Regions from separate parts of the Agrobacterium sp. DSM 25558 genome, predicted to be linked through region 4. Evidence: predicted binding sites of a transcription regulator. Region 4 holds the regulator's gene; each other region holds the start of a gene.
The links. Region 4 encodes LexA, which represses DNA repair genes until DNA is damaged. Its sites were predicted from a motif close to TGTTCNNNNTGTGTTCNG; they were not measured.
Positions count from the first base shown of each region.

Region 1 (4,211 bases), on a different contig from region 4:
GCAGCAGACGGGCGAAGCGCTGAAAACCATCGAAAGCCATGTCACCGTGATGAACGAACACATGGGAGCGATTGCGACCTCCGCTCAGGAGCAGGCGACAGGCCTTGCGGAACTGAACACCGCCGTCAACCAGATGGACCAGACGACTCAGCAGAATGCTGCGATGGTCGAAGAAACGACATCTGCAACATCGGCGCTTGCCAGCGAAAGCGATAAGCTGCGCACCTTGCTGCAAAAATTCCAGCTCGTCGCACAGGGATCGCACGGGCGGGATAACGGTGCCTACGAGATGCGGCGCGCCAGCTAAGTCTGGGCCTTCCCGTCACTCTGTCCGCATGGGCCTAAAGCTCATGCGGTGCAGCGGGCAGGGGCCATTGGCCTCGATGGCACGCAGATGCGTCGGTGTGCCATATCCCACATGGGCTTCGAAACCATAGGCCGGGTGAATCAATCCGGCCCTTTCCATCATCCGGTCTCTGGTGACCTTGGCGATGATGGAGGCGGCGGCAATGGAGACGGAACGACCGTCACCCTTGATAACAGCCTTCGCATCACACAAAAGACCCGGAGGAATATCGCGTCCATCGGCCAGTACGAGGGCAGGTGTTAGGTGAAGTCCGAGCACGGCACGACGCATGGCATCCAGGCTAGCCCGCAATATGTTCATGCGGTCGATCAGGACTGGACCGGATGAGGCGACAGACACGATGGATGTTTCCAGGATTTTCTCGAACAGAACCTCTCTTCGGGCTTTGGAAAGCTTTTTCGAATCATTCAGTCCCTCAGGAATATTCTCAGGATCGAGAATGACAGCAGCGGCAACCACAGGACCGGCCAATGGCCCACGTCCTGCTTCATCCGTGCCAGCCACCGGCCACTGACCGCGTTTCCTGGCCTCACGTTCCAGACTGAAATCCGGGCCGGTATCGATCATGTCAAAAAGTGCAGGAGAATCGGATGCTGTGCGTTGCTTCATGCGGCGGAAACTCGCACAGGCAACCGATCTCCCGCAAGCCCCCGGTCGCAGGGCGTTCGCAACAGCCACGGGGCGGAGGCCGTTACATGAGGTCTTATGACCTCTGGCTCTTTAAATTGGGGCAAAAGAGCAAAACGCATGCGAGGCGGCAGATTACCGGGGGCATAATCCGTAGCGCAGGGCATAGACGCTACGGATATTCTTGAAACATCAGCCCTCATGGCATGATGCCTTTTTCGTATTCCAGTCAGTCGCGACTGTTCGGGTCGAACAAACTGGTAGGGCTCGTCAAAGCAATGAAAGCTGCACGCCTGCACCTCCCGGAGCGATGAACAGATCATCGCGAAGGTGGATTCCGCGGCGGATCAGGCCAAGCCTTTTCGTTGCCATCTCGAAGCGGCGGCCAATCTGCCAGGCATAGGGTCCGGCCCCTTTCATCCGCTTTCCGAATTCGGCGTCATAATCCTTGCCATCGCGCATGGAGCGCACCAGTGACATGACATGCTGGTAGCGATGCGGATAGCTGCGCAGCAACCATTCGCGAAACAGCGGACTGACTTCCAGTGGCAGACGCAACAGTACATAGGACGCCTCTGTCGCACCGGCTGCCTTTCCAGCCTCCAACACCCGCTCGATCTCGTGGTCGTTAAGGGCCGGAATGACCGGAGCCATCATCACGGCAACCGGAATACCAGCCTCCGTCAGTGTCTTGATCGCTTCCAACCGTTTGGTGGGTGTCGATGCGCGCGGCTCCATGCTGCGAGCGAGCTTGCGATCCAGTGTCGTCACCGAAATACCCACCTTCACCAGCCCCTTGGCGGCCATGGGCGCAAGAATGTCGATGTCGCGGGTGATCAGCCCGGATTTGGTGACGATGGCGACGGGATGCTCGGCCTTTGCCAGCACTTCGAGGATCTGCCGCATGATGCGCCATTCCCGCTCGATCGGCTGATAAGGATCGGTATTGGTGCCGATGGCAATCACCCGCGCCTTGTACCCCGGCTTGCCCAGTTCCCGTTCCAGAAGCTTTGCGGCATCCGGCTTGGCAAATAGCTTCGCCTCGAAATCCAGACCAGCAGACAGGCCCATATAGCTATGGCTTGGCCTTGCGAAACAATAGATGCAGCCATGCTCGCAGCCGCGATAGGGGTTTATGGAGCGGTCGAAGGGAATGTCGGGTGAATCGTTACGGGTAATGATGGTGCGGGGTTTTTCCACCTGCACTTCGGTGCGAAACTCCGGCAGTTCCTCAATGATCTGCCAGCCATCATCGACAGGCTCGTGCTGCAAAGTCTCAAAGCGTCCACCGGGATTGATGCCCGCGCCACGTCCACGACGTCGGTCGATCTCAATCCGCAGGCCCGATGCATCGGCCAGCGCATTGGCGATATCTGGCGTATGGCCCGGCTGAAAAGCAGCCTGCCCGGAAAGCACATGTTGTCTCATCTGGATGCTCCTGACCGGCATGAACCGGCTTGGTGGATGCATCGATTCTTAAACCACGAATGAGAACATTACAAGAACAAAATGTCGAAACGCGCGATAGCTATTTCTTTTGCATTGCGGTAGGAATTTTATCGATGAAATGTTGTGGCGGCGCAGGCTTTGCTATTTTATCGATCATAGGGATCACAAGCAGATAGACATATGCTGACAGTCATCATGGAATGCCGGGATCAGGAGCCGGAGCTTGCTCATACCCTTTCCACGCTCGTTTCGGGTGCCGTGGAGGGGCTGATCAGTGACGTCATCGTGTTGGATCACGCCTCCAGCGACGGCTCGGAGCGTGTGGCTGAAGCCGCTGGCTGCCGGTTTTATACGGAATGGGACATCAGAGATATCATCGCCTCGGCACGCGGCGAGTGGATATTGATGATGGAGCCGGGCAGCCGCCCGCAAAGCGGCTGGATCGCTGACATCAGCGAATATACGGCGCTTGGTAAGATGCCGGCACGCTTTGCTCCCTCGCGCCACTACCGCCCATCGTTTCTGTCGCGTTTCATACGGCGTAGGCCGCCGCTGGAATATGGCCTGCTGTTAGCCAAGCAGGAAGCGCTGTCGATCGCCAAGTCCGGCATGCCGCTCGATCATTTCCCCAAATCGCAGAAAACCCGTCGCCTCAGCGCCGAGCTCATACCCTCATGGGTGCTGCGCGCGGCGCGGTAGTTAGCCTTGCGCCTTGCCGCGCTTCAGGTGCTCGTCCAGACGCGGCATGATTTCCACGAAATTGCAGGGCATGTGGCGGTAATCCAGCTGCGCCTTCAAGATTCCGTCCCATGCATCCTTGCAGGCACCGGGAGAGCCGGGCAGCACGAAAATGAAGGTAGAGTTGGCAAGTCCAGCCGTTGCGCGCGACTGGATGGTGGACGTGTTGATCTTGTCATAGGAGATGCGGTGGAAAACGGCAGAAAAGCCATCCATGCGCTTCTCGAACAGAGGCTCCAGCGCGTCCGGCGTCACGTCCCGCCCGGTAAAGCCGGTGCCGCCGGTGGTGATGACGACGTCTATCTCGTCGGATAGCGTCCAGTCCCGCACCTGTGCCTGAATGGCTGCCGTGTCATCCGCCACGATGGCGCGGTCCACCAGAAGATGACCAGCCTCGGTAATGCGAGCGACAAGGGTATCGCCGGATTTGTCGTCTGCCATCGTGCGGGTGTCGGAGACGGTCAGAACCGCAATGCCGACGGGAATAAATGCTCTTTCAACAGTCATCTCAAAGGTCCGCCCATGGTTTTCGTTGCCTGAACATACCAGCCGGGACGGTATTGGCGAAGCGTGTTGGCCGCAGTTTCAGCATCCTGCACCGTCGCGAAAAGCCCGAAACAGGTCGCACCGGAACCGGACATACGCACCAGTTCAGCACCGGCCTGTAACAGCAGGTCAGATGCCTCGCCGATTTCGGTCAAAACCGCCCGCGCTGGCGGCTCGAGATCATTGCGGCTTTTGCCGATAAAGGCCATCCATGGTGCATCGCCACGTTCTTCCAAAGTAGGATTCTTCTTGCTCGTCAGGCGCTTGAAAATCTCCGGTGTCGAGACACCTTTTAGTGGATTGACGAGAACGAGGTTCAGCACCGGCATGTCATGGAGCATTTCGATGTCTTCACCAATGCCGCGTGCAATCAGCGGCTGACTGGCAAGGCACATCGGCACATCGGCCCCCAGTTTAAGGGCGATCTCAGCGAGTTTTCCGGGTGCTAATGCGATGTTCCAGTGGCGACACAGACCACGCAAAG
Region 1 covers NZ_FMUD01000007.1:1,761-5,971, forward strand. Annotated here, with positions in the region: gene DSM25558_RS07830 (HAMP domain-containing methyl-accepting chemotaxis protein) at 1-307, shown strand, start outside; gene DSM25558_RS07835 (ribonuclease HII) at 323-976, opposite strand; gene DSM25558_RS07840 (PA0069 family radical SAM protein) at 1,265-2,422, opposite strand; gene DSM25558_RS07845 (glycosyltransferase family protein) at 2,624-3,142, shown strand; gene moaB (molybdenum cofactor biosynthesis protein B) at 3,143-3,688, opposite strand; gene DSM25558_RS07855 (4-(cytidine 5'-diphospho)-2-C-methyl-D-erythritol kinase) at 3,685-4,211, opposite strand, start outside.
Region 1: a site for LexA is predicted at 2,484-2,501, ahead of DSM25558_RS07840 (PA0069 family radical SAM protein). Genes of this name have one in related genera too.

Region 2 (4,211 bases), on a different contig from region 4:
GAAATTCGGATGTTCCAGCGCAATGTTGAGCGACCGCAGCCGGTCAGGCCGCTCCGGGTGCCCTGCAGGCGTTATGTGTTCCAGGAATATCGGGTGCTCGTAAAGCCGTGTGGCCATGGCGGTGACTCCTGAAAAGCGGCAGCGTTACGCGCGCTGCGGCAACAGTGGATAACCGGCCATCACGGCGCGGCCAGCCAATGCGGCCAGAACGGCCTTGAGGACATCGCCCGGAATGAAGGCCATGGAGCCGACAAAGGCCTTCTGAAAACCGATGCCAGCTGCAAAGCCCAGATAGGTTATGCCGAACACATACAGAACGATCACACCACCGGCAACGCTGGCCAGAAAGAAGCCCAAGCCCTGTGCCAGAGCCGATTGATCCCTGTTGACCAAACGCTCGGACAAATAGCCCGTGGTAAAGACGGCAGCAATCCAGCCGATCAGGAAGCCGGTGGTCGGCGTGTAGAAAATGGAAAGACCACCGCGACCGCCCGATAGCACCGGCAGGCCGATGGCGGCGATAAGGATTGTGAGAAGAACCGCCAGCGTGCCACGCTTCGTACCCAGCACCACACCGGCCAGCATGACACCGAGCGACTGGGCCGTGATAGGCACCGGAATGAACCCAAGCGGGATGGGCGGCAACAGGCCAAGCGCGATGATGATGGCTGAAAACAGCGAGATCAGAACGAGGTCACGGGTTTTCATTCTCAATAGGCTCCCATCTTTAAATATCAGGAGATGAGGTTTGGCCTCTGAAACCGCGCGCGTCAATGGCATCCGCAATCGCGTCGGCATCCTTCAACGTCATAATGATCAGCGGAACCAATATCGTATGCAGCCTTGTCTTCATTCCGCGGGCGCGGTGCGCATCGCGCAACGTCTCGTAGCGGTTGATGACTTCAGGCACGAAACGCACGACAAGCCCAACCGCCAAGCCGACATCGGCGGCCTTGGCGAGCCCCAGCTTTTCCAGCGGACGCAGCGCAAAAGCGATTTCATCCATGAACTGAGAAATGCTGACACTTGCCGTAATCGCCGTCGCCAGCAGCGTCAGGGCCGTCAAACGCAAAAGAGCAATTGCCGCATCCGCTGCCGAAATTAGCAGAAAACTGAAAGCTGCGATGATGGCAATGGTCAGCAGAACAGGCCGCAGCCGCGCAACGATTTCCCGAAAGCCCAGGTGCGTCTGCCACAGCACCAACCCCGCCATCGAAACGGCGGCGAGGAGGATAAGCGGATCGCGCGTAAGAAACAGGCCGATGCTGAACAGGGCTAGGCTCGCCAGCTTGATGCGGGGCGATAGCTGGTAAAGCCAACTGCTTCCTTCGACATGCAGGCTTTTCATGTCAGTGCCAGCTCTCGGTAAAGCTGGATGGCCTCGGCAGGGGATGCATTGGCATGAAGCCTGTTCTGATGGAACAGAAGCACGCGGTCAAAGCTTTCCAGCAGGGGAAGATCGTGGGTAATGACGATCAAACCCTGCTCCAGCCCCGCCATGGTCCGTTCCACCAGCGCACGGTTCTTCAGGTCCAGCTGGTTGGTCGGCTCGTCCATGATGAGAATTTTCGGGTTGGTGATGGTCAGCGCGGCAAGGGCCGAGAGCTGCAACTCACCACCGGAAAGCTCATGCGCACGACGTTTTGCCAGATGCTGGATATCGAAGCGCTGCAAGGTGGCGTCCACTGCCGCATCGATGGCGGCCTTACTCAGCCCCTTGTTTTTCAGGCCGAACGCAATGTCATCGCGGATGATGGGCAGGATGATCTGGTTTTGTGGGTTCTGGAAGATGAAGCCGACATCCTTCAAGACATCGGACGCATCTTTGACCGTATCCAGCCCGTTGACGCTGACATGGCCACTCGTCGGTTTCGTCAAGCCGTTGATCATCCGCGCGAAGGTCGTTTTGCCCGAACCATTGAGACCGATAATCCCGATGCGTCGTTGGTTAAGCGTCAGCGTAAGAGGCTCGACCGCCGCTCTACCCTCAAACGCCACCCCCGCATCGTTAAAACGAATATCCACTGCCAGTCCCCAAATGCTCTCGCTGTTCCTATAAACGCAGGAGAGGGCAAACGAAACAAGGAACAAAAAAAGAACATTGATTTTTCAGTCTCGCAACCATAGGCTTTTGCCATGGCGATTCTGATTTCGAACGAAGCAGCACGACGTATCTTCCTGGCGCGACAGGGTCTATCCGCATCGCCCAGCCGTGCCATGGGCAAGGCCGATTTGTTGAAACTGATCACGGATATCGGCTTCGTACAGTTGGATAGCATCGCCACTGTAGAGCGGGCGCACCACCAGATCATCTTTTCCCGCAACCAGACCTACAAGCGCCAGCACCTCACGGAGCTGCTGGAGAAGGACCGGGCGCTGTTCGAGCACTGGACGCATGATGCCTCGATCCTGCCAGCGACCTTCTACCCCTATTGGAAACACCGTTTCCGCCGCCGGGAGCCCGTTATTCTGGAACGCTGGCGCAAGTGGCAGGGGGAGGGGTTCGATGCGGACTTCGAGGAGACCTATCGTCGCATTGCCGAAAACGGCCCTGTCATGTCACGGGATATGAAGGCGGAGGGCCATCAGTCCGGCGGCTGGTGGAACTGGCATCCATCGAAGACCGCGCTTGAATATCTCTGGCACACCGGCAAACTGGCGGTGGCTGGCCGCATGAACTTTCAGAAGGTCTATGATCTCGCAGAACGGGTCATTCCGGCTGAACATCACGATAAAGAGGTTCACCACGACGAGTTCGTCGACTGGGCCTGCCGCGAAGCACTGACGCGGCTGGGCTTTGCGACGTCGGGCGAAATCTCCGCCTTCTTCGACATCGTCACGCCGCAGGAAGCCAAGCAATGGGTAACTGATCATCGCGATGAGCTCTGCGAAGTCTCGCTTGCCTCTTCGGATGGTGCCAAGGAGCGTGTCTCGTATGCCTTCGAAGGGTTCGCGGGCGAGGCGGAATCGGAGATCGAGCCACCCAACCGCATCCGCGTGCTCAGCCCGTTCGATCCCCTGCTGCGCAACCGCGCGCGTACCGAACGCCTGTTCGGCTTCTATTATCGCATCGAAGTCTTCGTGCCGGAGCCGAAGCGGCAATATGGCTATTACGTCTTCCCGCTTCTGGAAGGGGACAAACTGATAGGTCGCATCGATATGAAGGCGGAGCGTAAAGGTGGAACGCTGGATGTAAAGCGCCTGTGGCTTGAAAAGGACGTGCGTACGTCTTCGGGGAGGCTTGCAAAGCTCGATGCAGAATTGAACCGGCTGGCGAAATTTACCGGTGTCGAGACTGTACGGTATCTGGATGGTTGGCTGGGTTAAATCATCTAGTCGCGCACCGCAGCCATGACCGCGTCTACGGCCCGTTCCATCGCGCCGGGATCATCGAACACGGCGAGAAGCAACGTCGCTCCTTCGAGGCGGACAAGGGCATCCGTGGCTGTGATGGATGCAATGTCACGTGGCATCGCCTTTTCCAATATGTCGGTCATCCGATCCCGGTGAGCCTGGAAGAAATTCCGTACGGCTTCCTTGGCCATCGGCGTGTCGTCACCCACGCCATAGGCCAGATGAAATCCCACGCAACGCTTGCGGTCCGTCAGGCTGTCGGCAATCGCCCGGACGACCGCCTTGTAGGCCGTGTACCAATCTGAACCGTCGATATCCGGCTGGGTAAAGGTCTCATCCAGCGTCAAGCTGAGAACCTCCGGAACGAGCGCTTCCTTGTTGGGAAATCGCATATAGAGCGAGGCTTTTCGCAGGCCGACTTTGTCCGCCAGATCCTGCATCGACGCGCCGACATAGCCCTTTTCCCGAAATAGCTCACGCGCCTCCCGGATGATCTTTTCTCTGCTTACTTTTGTCATGCGGTACCCACCTCCATCCAAGTCTTCGTCGCAAAGTACGGCGAGCGTTCGAACCATATCAAATATTTTCCCTATTTACAAACGACCGATCGGTAGTATTTTGATCTCGACAAACGAGCTATGGGCTCGTCTCGATGTCAACAAAAACGATTTTGGAGGTCACGATGACCATCATTTACAAAACCCAGACAGTCGGCGACGTGGAGGTGTTTTACCGCGAGGCGGGTGCGAAAGACGCGCCGGTTCTGTTGCTCCTGCACGGGTTTCCTTCGTCAAGCCACATGTTTCGGGAGCTTATTCCGATGCTCGCGGAGCGCTACCGCGTCATCGCCCCTGATT
Region 2 covers NZ_FMUD01000007.1:52,385-56,595, forward strand. Annotated here, with positions in the region: gene DSM25558_RS08050 (histone deacetylase family protein) at 1-117, opposite strand, end outside; gene DSM25558_RS08055 (biotin transporter BioY) at 145-708, opposite strand; gene DSM25558_RS08060 (CbiQ family ECF transporter T component) at 728-1,348, opposite strand; gene DSM25558_RS08065 (energy-coupling factor ABC transporter ATP-binding protein) at 1,345-2,025, opposite strand; gene DSM25558_RS08070 (winged helix-turn-helix domain-containing protein) at 2,137-3,327, shown strand; gene DSM25558_RS08075 (TetR/AcrR family transcriptional regulator) at 3,333-3,872, opposite strand; gene DSM25558_RS08080 (alpha/beta fold hydrolase) at 4,037-4,211, shown strand, end outside.
Region 2: a site for LexA is predicted at 2,084-2,101, ahead of DSM25558_RS08065 (energy-coupling factor ABC transporter ATP-binding protein). Genes of this name have one in related genera too.

Region 3 (4,211 bases), on a different contig from region 4:
GACCCCCCGCAGGAACGAGAAATGCGATGTCACCTGAAGTTCGGCATATTGAGCGCTCATCCGAATAGCCCGTGCATAAACCAGCTCAAGGAGCCGGTATTGGCGTGCTCACCATCACCGTAGCGGAAAATCCAGAAGCGCTCGCCTGCCTCATCCTCCACGGTGAAATAATCGCGAACTGCAGCCTGTTCGCAGTCGCGTTTCCACCATTCACCGAAAACGCGTTCCGGCCCATCGGCCCGTTTCACCAGACGGCGGACACCGCGCCATGTGAAGCTTTTGGGCGGATGATCCGGCAACAGTGCCATTGTCTTGATCGGCTCCGGGCGGGCAAGGAGGCGAACTGGACGTGGCCAGTGGTCCGGCCAGCCGAGAGGATCAGCGGCAGACTGTGCAGCAACCATCTGGACGGAACGTTCGGGTACATCGCTGGCGACTGCCGCATAACGATAGACCTTGTGGCCGCGGTTGATGATGACATCGACGGTTTCACCAATATCGGCTTTCGCATCATCCAGCAGGGTGGAGCGCGCCTGCCCCACCACCAGCGCTTCCGCGTGGGTTGCCGTCAGAGTCATTTTCTCGATGCCGAAACCGGGGTCGATCGTATCGATCCGGTCGCTCAAGAGGCGGGTCAATTGCTTGACGTCGCGAACCGGTTTGGAGGTTCCGGCGCGGATGGCCTGCAAGCCGCTATCGACCCGGTGCAGCACGAGATCGACACGTCGTGCGCCGAGGCCACGCTTTTCCAGCCCGAGACAAAGCCGGCGAACGAGCTTTTCGGTGTATCGTGCGATGGTCTCGGCAGCAGAAATGGGTTCGGCAAAGAAGCGAAAAACTTCGACCAATTCCGGCACGCGGATCGGCTCAATCGGTTCTGACAGCAGGCCATGAGCATGATCCAGCCTGCGACCCACCTGCGGGCCGAAACGCAGCGTGACCGGCGCACGCGCTGTTGCCATCAACTGCCCAATGTGGCGAAAGCCCAGCACTTTCAGATCGGCCACGGTCCTCGGCTCCAGACGAAGAGCCGCCAAGGGGAGAGATGCGAGTGCGGCAAAGGCACCCGCTTGCGGCACGATGGTTGCGGCATCCTTGCCGAAGCGAGCCAGCGCATGCGCGGCACCCCAGCTGTCGGCAATCGCAGCACGTGCCGTAAAGCCAAGCCCGTGCAGGCGGTTGATCATGCCGGTCAGCATCAGATGTTCGTTGCCATGCAGATGGTCCGCACCCGTCGTATCCAGCACCAGACCATCAGGCGGATCAGGCGCGACAATCGGTGCGTAGATCCGCAGGAACCAGAAGGCGAGGTCCCGCAGCGCTTTGGCATCCTCGGCAGCCTGCAACTCCTCCACGATGAGGCCGGGCAGAATGGCCTGCGCCTTGCTGACCGGCATGCCGAGCCTCAGGCCAGCCGATGCTGCCGCAACATCCTGCGCTGCGATTACCCGACGACTTCCCTGTCTGGCAATCATCACCACCGGGCGGTCAAGCGGTGGCGCTTGTTTGCCAAGCGTCCTGCGGTAGCGGTCTGTCGACCATGTCGGCAGGTAGAGCGAGACGACCCTTTGCATCACAGGCTTCCACTTCAAAATCGGCACATTCGCCGCCACGACACCGCAAAAGCTCCAGAAACCAACGCGCCCGACCCACCCCCTGCACCGGCAAGGGTGTGGAGGGCCGCACGGAAATGCGCCACCGCGTGACGGCAGCCGTCGGCTGTCCGAACTCAACAGCACCGGATGGATGACGCCAGCGACGAATTGCGAGACCGACGACCCCGGACCCTTCCGCCGCCAATTGCAAACGTCGGGAGATGGTCATTGGCAGTTTCGACACTTCACCCACCACTGCCCCGAAGCCGTTGCAGCGCAAGCCCTCTTCGAAACAGTCCAGCACGCCTTTTTCATCGCGACACTCCACAATGATCAGGCGGTTTTGCGATAGGCCCGCCTGCGTCAAGGCAGGCATGAACAGATCAGGCCGGGTCACGCACCAAAGAATTTTGCCTTTCACACGTGCGGCTATGCCTGCGGAAAACAGCGCCGGAGCAGCGCCATCCACGGCACCATTGCCGCCACCGCTGACCTCGTGCAAACTTCCGAGCTTCAAGCCGCCGCCGGGCAGATGCTCATCAATGGAAGGAACACCGAAAGGCAGGGTTTCATGATGCCGTACCGGACCTTGCGTGATCCGCTCCAGCCGCTCCCGCAATTCTTCGACAACCAACTGTTCGGCGCGTTTATGCATGACACAACACTTTTAGAGGCACTTCACGCTTCAAAAACTACTTGTTCACTTTTTGTTCCTATTTCAGCAAAGAGTCAATAAGCTTTCCCGCGTCCTGTGGATAAGACAAAAAGACGTCTCCATATTGATGAAAGTCAGCGCCCCGGCACAGGGCGCATGGCCACGCCAGAAAATGCGCCAGCGGCCACACGCTTTGGCAGCGTCAGTTTTCCTGCTGAATAATAGAGCAGGAAAGAGCCGATCTGATAGGCGAAGATAATGTCGATTTCCACGAAGGATCGCACAACGAACAGCGCGCAAAGAGCAAAAAGGATCAGTCCCTGCGGATCGCGGTTGCGCACCAGCACAGAGCGCAAGTGCCCGAGGAGCGTTCCGTACAGCACCATAACCAGCAGTGCCAAGCCAACGAAGCCATTCTCTACGACGGTTTCGATATAGGTATTGTGGAAGTGAAAACCGCTGCGCGTGGTGATGAAGAAATCGTCCCACAGACGCTCGGCATCATAAAAGCCCACGACCCAAAAGCCTTGATAGCCTACGCCCAGGATAGGAGAGGCTTTCGCGGCCTCGATGCCTTGCTGCCATAGATAGGTGCGCCCGGTCAGTGTCGAGTCCTTGCCGAAAATGCCAAGCACCGCATCCAGCAGGCCAAATTGCAAAGCCGCCACCACAAGCAGGCCACCTGCGCCCACCAGAGCAAGAAAGATCATCTTGCGATTGGCGGGAGACAGCATGCCCATGGGCATAAAGCCGATGATGAGAGCAACAACGGCGGCCGTCGTGATGACTGACGTGGCCGATTGTGATGCCAGCAGGCAATAAGCTGAGAGCAAGCCTGCCATTCCGGCAATACCAAGCCAGATCATGTCGCGCTGACGCAGCACCAGCACCGAGGAGGCGGCAAAAATCACACCGAGAGATGCATAGAAACCAAGCTGATTCTTGGAGGAAAAAGCACCGACGAAACTGAATGTGCCATCCAGAGCATCGAAAAGATAAATACCGAACAGCATGGAATAAAGCAGAACGACAATAATGCCGATAAGCGCACCGCGCGTCAGTGTGGTGATCGAGATGACGCGCATCGCAATCAGTGCGCAGACGATATGCGTCATATATTGAATGGATGCCCTCATGGTTGTGGACATGGCGTCCGACCAGAAACTGGAGAGCACCGCGAGAATACCGAAACCGAAAATCCAGAGGTAACGGGTGTAATTGCCCAAAACACGACGGTAATCCACCAGAACGAGTGGGAGCCACACGGCGTAGTAGGCAAGGACCGAGACCATGCCGAACTTGGATGAATAGGCGAAGACGAAGAATGACAGCGCCACCGCCGCCATTCCGTAAAGGCCGTTTCTATCCGGATCGATCAGTGCCGATTTGGCAATCCGCATGTGGGCCTCACTGCATCAGAACGTCTGATGACACCTTTATCACATCACCAGGCTGAATGGATGTGGTTTCGTCAGCCTTGATTTCCTTCGATGTACCGTCCTGTTCGCGAACGATAACGTAGGTGATGGTCGCCGACTTGCCCGAAGGATCAAAGCGAATGGCCTCGGCTGATTGCGCCAGTGCTTCGGAAATCAATTCGCGGCTGGTGCCGAGTTGCAGGTTCAGCTTCTGCAGTTCAGCTTCTGTATCCTGCAATTCCTTGGAGCGCTGAGCGACCCAATCATTGCGCAGGTTGATCTCGTCCTGCATTGCCTTGTTGATATCCTGCTTGGCGCGCAACGAAGACGTATCGATATCGAGAAGCGTGGACTCCACTTCGGCGGCACGCTCTTCGGCAGAAATCCGCCGCTGGGCAAGGGCAAGACCCTGCTCATTCAGCCGGTTTACCTTTTCCTTGTCCTCATTGGCCAGTTGCAGCTGACGATTCTGGGTTTCCGACTTCTTTTGCAGGGATTCGACTTCCGTTTCCAGAAGCTGCCTGAGATCGGTCAGGGCCTTCA
Region 3 covers NZ_FMUD01000025.1:52,261-56,471, forward strand. Annotated here, with positions in the region: gene DSM25558_RS19400 (error-prone DNA polymerase) at 1-60, opposite strand, end outside; gene DSM25558_RS19405 (Y-family DNA polymerase) at 57-1,574, opposite strand; gene DSM25558_RS19410 (ImuA family protein) at 1,489-2,250, opposite strand; gene DSM25558_RS19415 (O-antigen ligase family protein) at 2,385-3,650, opposite strand; gene DSM25558_RS19420 (polysaccharide biosynthesis/export family protein) at 3,658-4,211, opposite strand, start outside.
Region 3: a site for LexA is predicted at 2,293-2,310, ahead of DSM25558_RS19410 (ImuA family protein). Genes of this name have one in related genera too.

Region 4 (4,211 bases):
GTCTGGTCGACATGAATCTGGCTCTCGGCATCGAACCCGCCCAGCGCGTCGAAGATTTCGGTGTTGACAGCTTCAACTGCCTTTTCAACGCCCTTACCGAGGTAGCGCTTGCCACCATCACGCAGTTCTACGGCTTCGTGCGCGCCTGTCGATGCGCCCGATGGAACTGCTGCACGACCGAAAGAGCCGTCTTCCAGGTAGACATCGACTTCAACAGTCGGATTGCCACGGCTGTCGAGAATTTCGCGTGCGATGATATCGGTAATGGCTGTCATGATCTCTCCCTTGGGATTGGAACAGGATTTTTCAGTTGCCTGTCTTAGAGTGCATACCGAAAACTGTGAAGCGCTTTTCGAATGATCGGCGCGATAAACAGGGCGACGGAATAGCGACTCGATGTGAATTTCTTCAGTCGCTGTAGACGACGCGCAAGAAATTACAATGACGGTGCCCGTTTCAGGCACCGCTTTTCAATAAAAGCCGATTAAGGCCAAAACCCGTCACGCAGATTTGGCGATGTCGTCAAAAGCGAGCAGCTTTTCCAGAAGCTTCGGCATGTCCTTCAGGTGAACCATGTTCGGACCATCCGATGGCGCGTTATCCGGGTCCTCATGTGTTTCCACGAAAAGACCCGCGATGCCAACGGCAACAGCAGCACGCGACAATGTTTCCACGAATTCGCGCTGACCGCCCGTCGAACCGCCCTGCCCACCCGGCTGCTGCACGGAGTGGGTAGCATCGAAAACAACCGGTGCGCCCAGAGATGCCATGATCGGCAGGGAGCGCATATCAGACACCAGCGTATTGTAACCGAAGGACGCACCGCGTTCGCACAGCAGCACATTCGGGTTACCGCTGTCGTTCAGCTTCGCCAGAACGTTCTTCATATCCCACGGCGCCAGAAACTGGCCCTTTTTGACATTGATGACGCGACCAGTCTTGGCAGCAGCCACCAGTAGATCCGTCTGACGGCTGAGAAACGCCGGAATTTGCAGAATATCAATCACCGGCGCAACGATGCCGCACTGTTCTTCCGTGTGAATGTCCGACAGAACCGGAAAGCCGAACTGCGCCTTCAACTCGGCAAAAATCTCCAATGCCTTGTCGATACCGATGCCCCGCTGGCCGGAAAGGGACGTGCGGTTGGCTTTATCGTAAGAAGACTTGTAAACCAGCCCGATACCCAGCTTGCCACACAGCTCTGACAACGTTTCCGCAATCATGAATGCGTGGTCGCGGCTTTCCATCTGGCAAGGTCCGGCGATCAGCGAAAAGCGTTCTGTATTGGAAAAGGAAACCGCTTTGGAGCCCTGCCCCGCAACGACTTTCAGATTGTTCGTTACACTCATCGTCTTTCCTTGCAATAAAGCGGGCGATTTCAATGGTGCAGACCATCGAGATATTCCCTTATCGTTTGTTGGCCACGCATTTAGCAGCAAGGCGGCCCAGAGTCACGGTATAGGTCCGCGTAAGACCATCTGGTGTTGCTGATTTACGCATCAACAGATGCTTAAATGAATTTCACCGAATTTTAAGGGATTGCAGAACACATATGGAACATATAGTGTTCGTTCTGTATTTGTTTCGCGAATCTTCGCCTCTAATTCCAAGGGTGTTCCTTCATGCTCACGCGCAAACAGCAGGAATTGCTTCTGTTCATTCATGAAAGAATGAAAGAGTCCGGCGTGCCGCCATCTTTCGATGAAATGAAAGATGCACTCGATCTTGCTTCAAAATCAGGTATCCATCGGTTGATCACCGCACTTGAGGAGCGCGGCTTCATTCGCCGGCTACCGAATCGGGCGCGCGCTTTGGAAGTCATCAAGCTTCCCGAATCCTATTCGCCACAAGCCAAGCCTCAACGCGGGTTTTCACCCAGCGTTATCGAGGGTAGCCTGGGCAAAGCAAAGGTGGCTGAACAGCCGCCCCGTCCCGCAGCGTCCAACGACAGCGCACCCAATTCTGTTAGCGTCCCAGTTATGGGCCGGATAGCTGCGGGTGTGCCGATTTCCGCAATTCAAAACAACACCCATGACGTTGTCGTTCCGATGGATATGTTGGGTTCGGGCGAGCACTACGCTCTGGAAGTCAAAGGCGATTCGATGATCGAAGCCGGGATTTTCGATGGTGATACGGTCATTATTCGCGATGGAAGCACTGCAAATCCGGGCGATATCATTGTGGCTCTGGTCGATGACGAGGAAGCAACGCTGAAGCGCTTCCGCCGAAAAGGCGCTTCCATTGCGCTGGAGGCTGCAAACCCTGCCTATGAGACGCGAATTTTCGGACCGGACAGAGTGAAAATTCAAGGCAAGCTGGTCGGTTTGATCCGCCGTTATCATTAATATGTTGCGGGCATGCGTTGTCATGCCCGCTACTCAAATTGTATTTTGATGGTCATAATATTCCCTGCCAGCCTGTCTGAAATATCAATTTAAGACCACAAAAAATCACGGCAGTTAGGCTACAAAACCTATATTCATTAGTCGGGTCACGAAATCCACTAATTGGTGTATCTCAATCTCGTTGCATCTGAGAATCACTACGTCGCTGTGTGCCTCGCGCTCGTCTTATCGAAGATCGAACGAACAGTTACCAACGTTGGCGTACCTAAATGTTGTTTTCGGGTAGGTCCGTCCGCGGCCATCAAATAGTTTGATGAGCATTATCACTCCGGCGGCCTGTATCCGGTCTATTGCGTGCCGTATTGATGGACGATAATGGGGAACATTGACATGTATGATCTTTACATAGCCAACAAGAATTACTCTTCATGGTCCCTGCGGCCATGGGTTTTGATGCGAACCTTGGAGATTTCGTTCAACGAAAAACTCGTACAGTTTGGCACGTCGAACCACGATTTCACGCGCTTCTCTCCGTCGGGAAAGGTGCCCTGCCTCGTAGAAAATGACCTGACCGTATGGGACAGCCTCGCCATCGCTGAATATCTGGCAGAGCGCCATGATGGTGTGTGGGCAAGTGATGCCAAAGCGCGGGCGTGGTCGCGCTCGGCGACTGCCGAGATGCATTCTGGTTTTCAGGCGTTGCGCAACGAACACCCAATGAGCGTCGGTTTGCGCATACGGCCATCGTCCATCAGCGAGCCCCTGCAGAGGGACATATCTCGAATAGACGCGCTCTGGCAGGACGGCTTGGCAGCTTTTGGTGGTCCGTTTCTGGCAGGGAAAAACTTCACCGCTATAGATGCGTTCTACTGCCCCGTTGCATTCCGGTTCCAGACCTACTCTACACCTCTGTCGGTGGAGGCCGAAGCCTACAAAAACCGCCTGCTTTCCCTTTCCGCCATGCAGGAATGGCAGGGTGCTGCTTTGCTGGAAACGTGGCGAGATGCGGGTCACGAGGCTGAGGCGCGGGCCGTGGGAGAATGGACAGCGGATCTGCGCGCGAAATAGCAAATGGCGGCAGCCACACGCTATGGGTCCAGCGCCAACATATTTTCGATATGCGCAGGCAACTCGGGATCGAAGTCCTCGCTGCGCCAATCATAACTGCGGTGCATGGTCCATGATCGATCCTGACCCTGCATTGCAACCTTCGCCCGTAGAACGGCGTCGCCTTTACGGCCAAGCCAGACTTCCATGGAGCCGGTACGTCGTAATGTCTCCTGACTGATCAGGATCGCACCGGACCGACAGGCGGCGAAGGGCACTCTGCGTGTCGTCACCACTAGGTCGGCAACGTCGCATGCCGTTCCCGTCAGCGCAGTGTTGGAAATAACCGCTACAGTTACGCCCTTCTGCGACTTAGCCACACACCACATATCTTTGCGGCAGGTGAATATATCCGTGGCACCGGTTGCTGCTCGCATCTCCTCGGCAGCCCGCGACTTTTCGATATCGGTCAAACCCGCCGTGCGGGCTTGAGAGCTAACCGCTTCCTCTGCATCATCACCAGCAGGTGACGTGACACGATCGAGCATTTTGGGGGCGACGTGATGCGCGGGTAAAGGCACGGCTCTTTGCCATTGCTCGTAAACGAAGCCGGAGGCGCGTTGTTTGGTGGAGGCAACCGCGTCTGCGGATGTCAGCGCGACCAGCGAACCATCCTCATAGATCAGCAGGTCCGGTTTATCGCGCCCCTGCTCGATCAGAAGCATGGCAAAGCCGGCGGCTATGAAGGGCAACCCAATCAAGGCAAGTCGTGTGCGAAGCAATGCCAGCAGCAGGAAACCCGTTGTTGAAATCGCCAGA
Region 4 covers NZ_FMUD01000001.1:209,886-214,096, forward strand. Annotated here, with positions in the region: gene eno (phosphopyruvate hydratase) at 1-275, opposite strand, end outside; gene kdsA (3-deoxy-8-phosphooctulonate synthase) at 501-1,349, opposite strand; gene lexA (transcriptional repressor LexA) at 1,623-2,345, shown strand; gene DSM25558_RS01110 (glutathione S-transferase family protein) at 2,736-3,413, shown strand; gene DSM25558_RS01115 (ComEC/Rec2 family competence protein) at 3,434-4,211, opposite strand, start outside.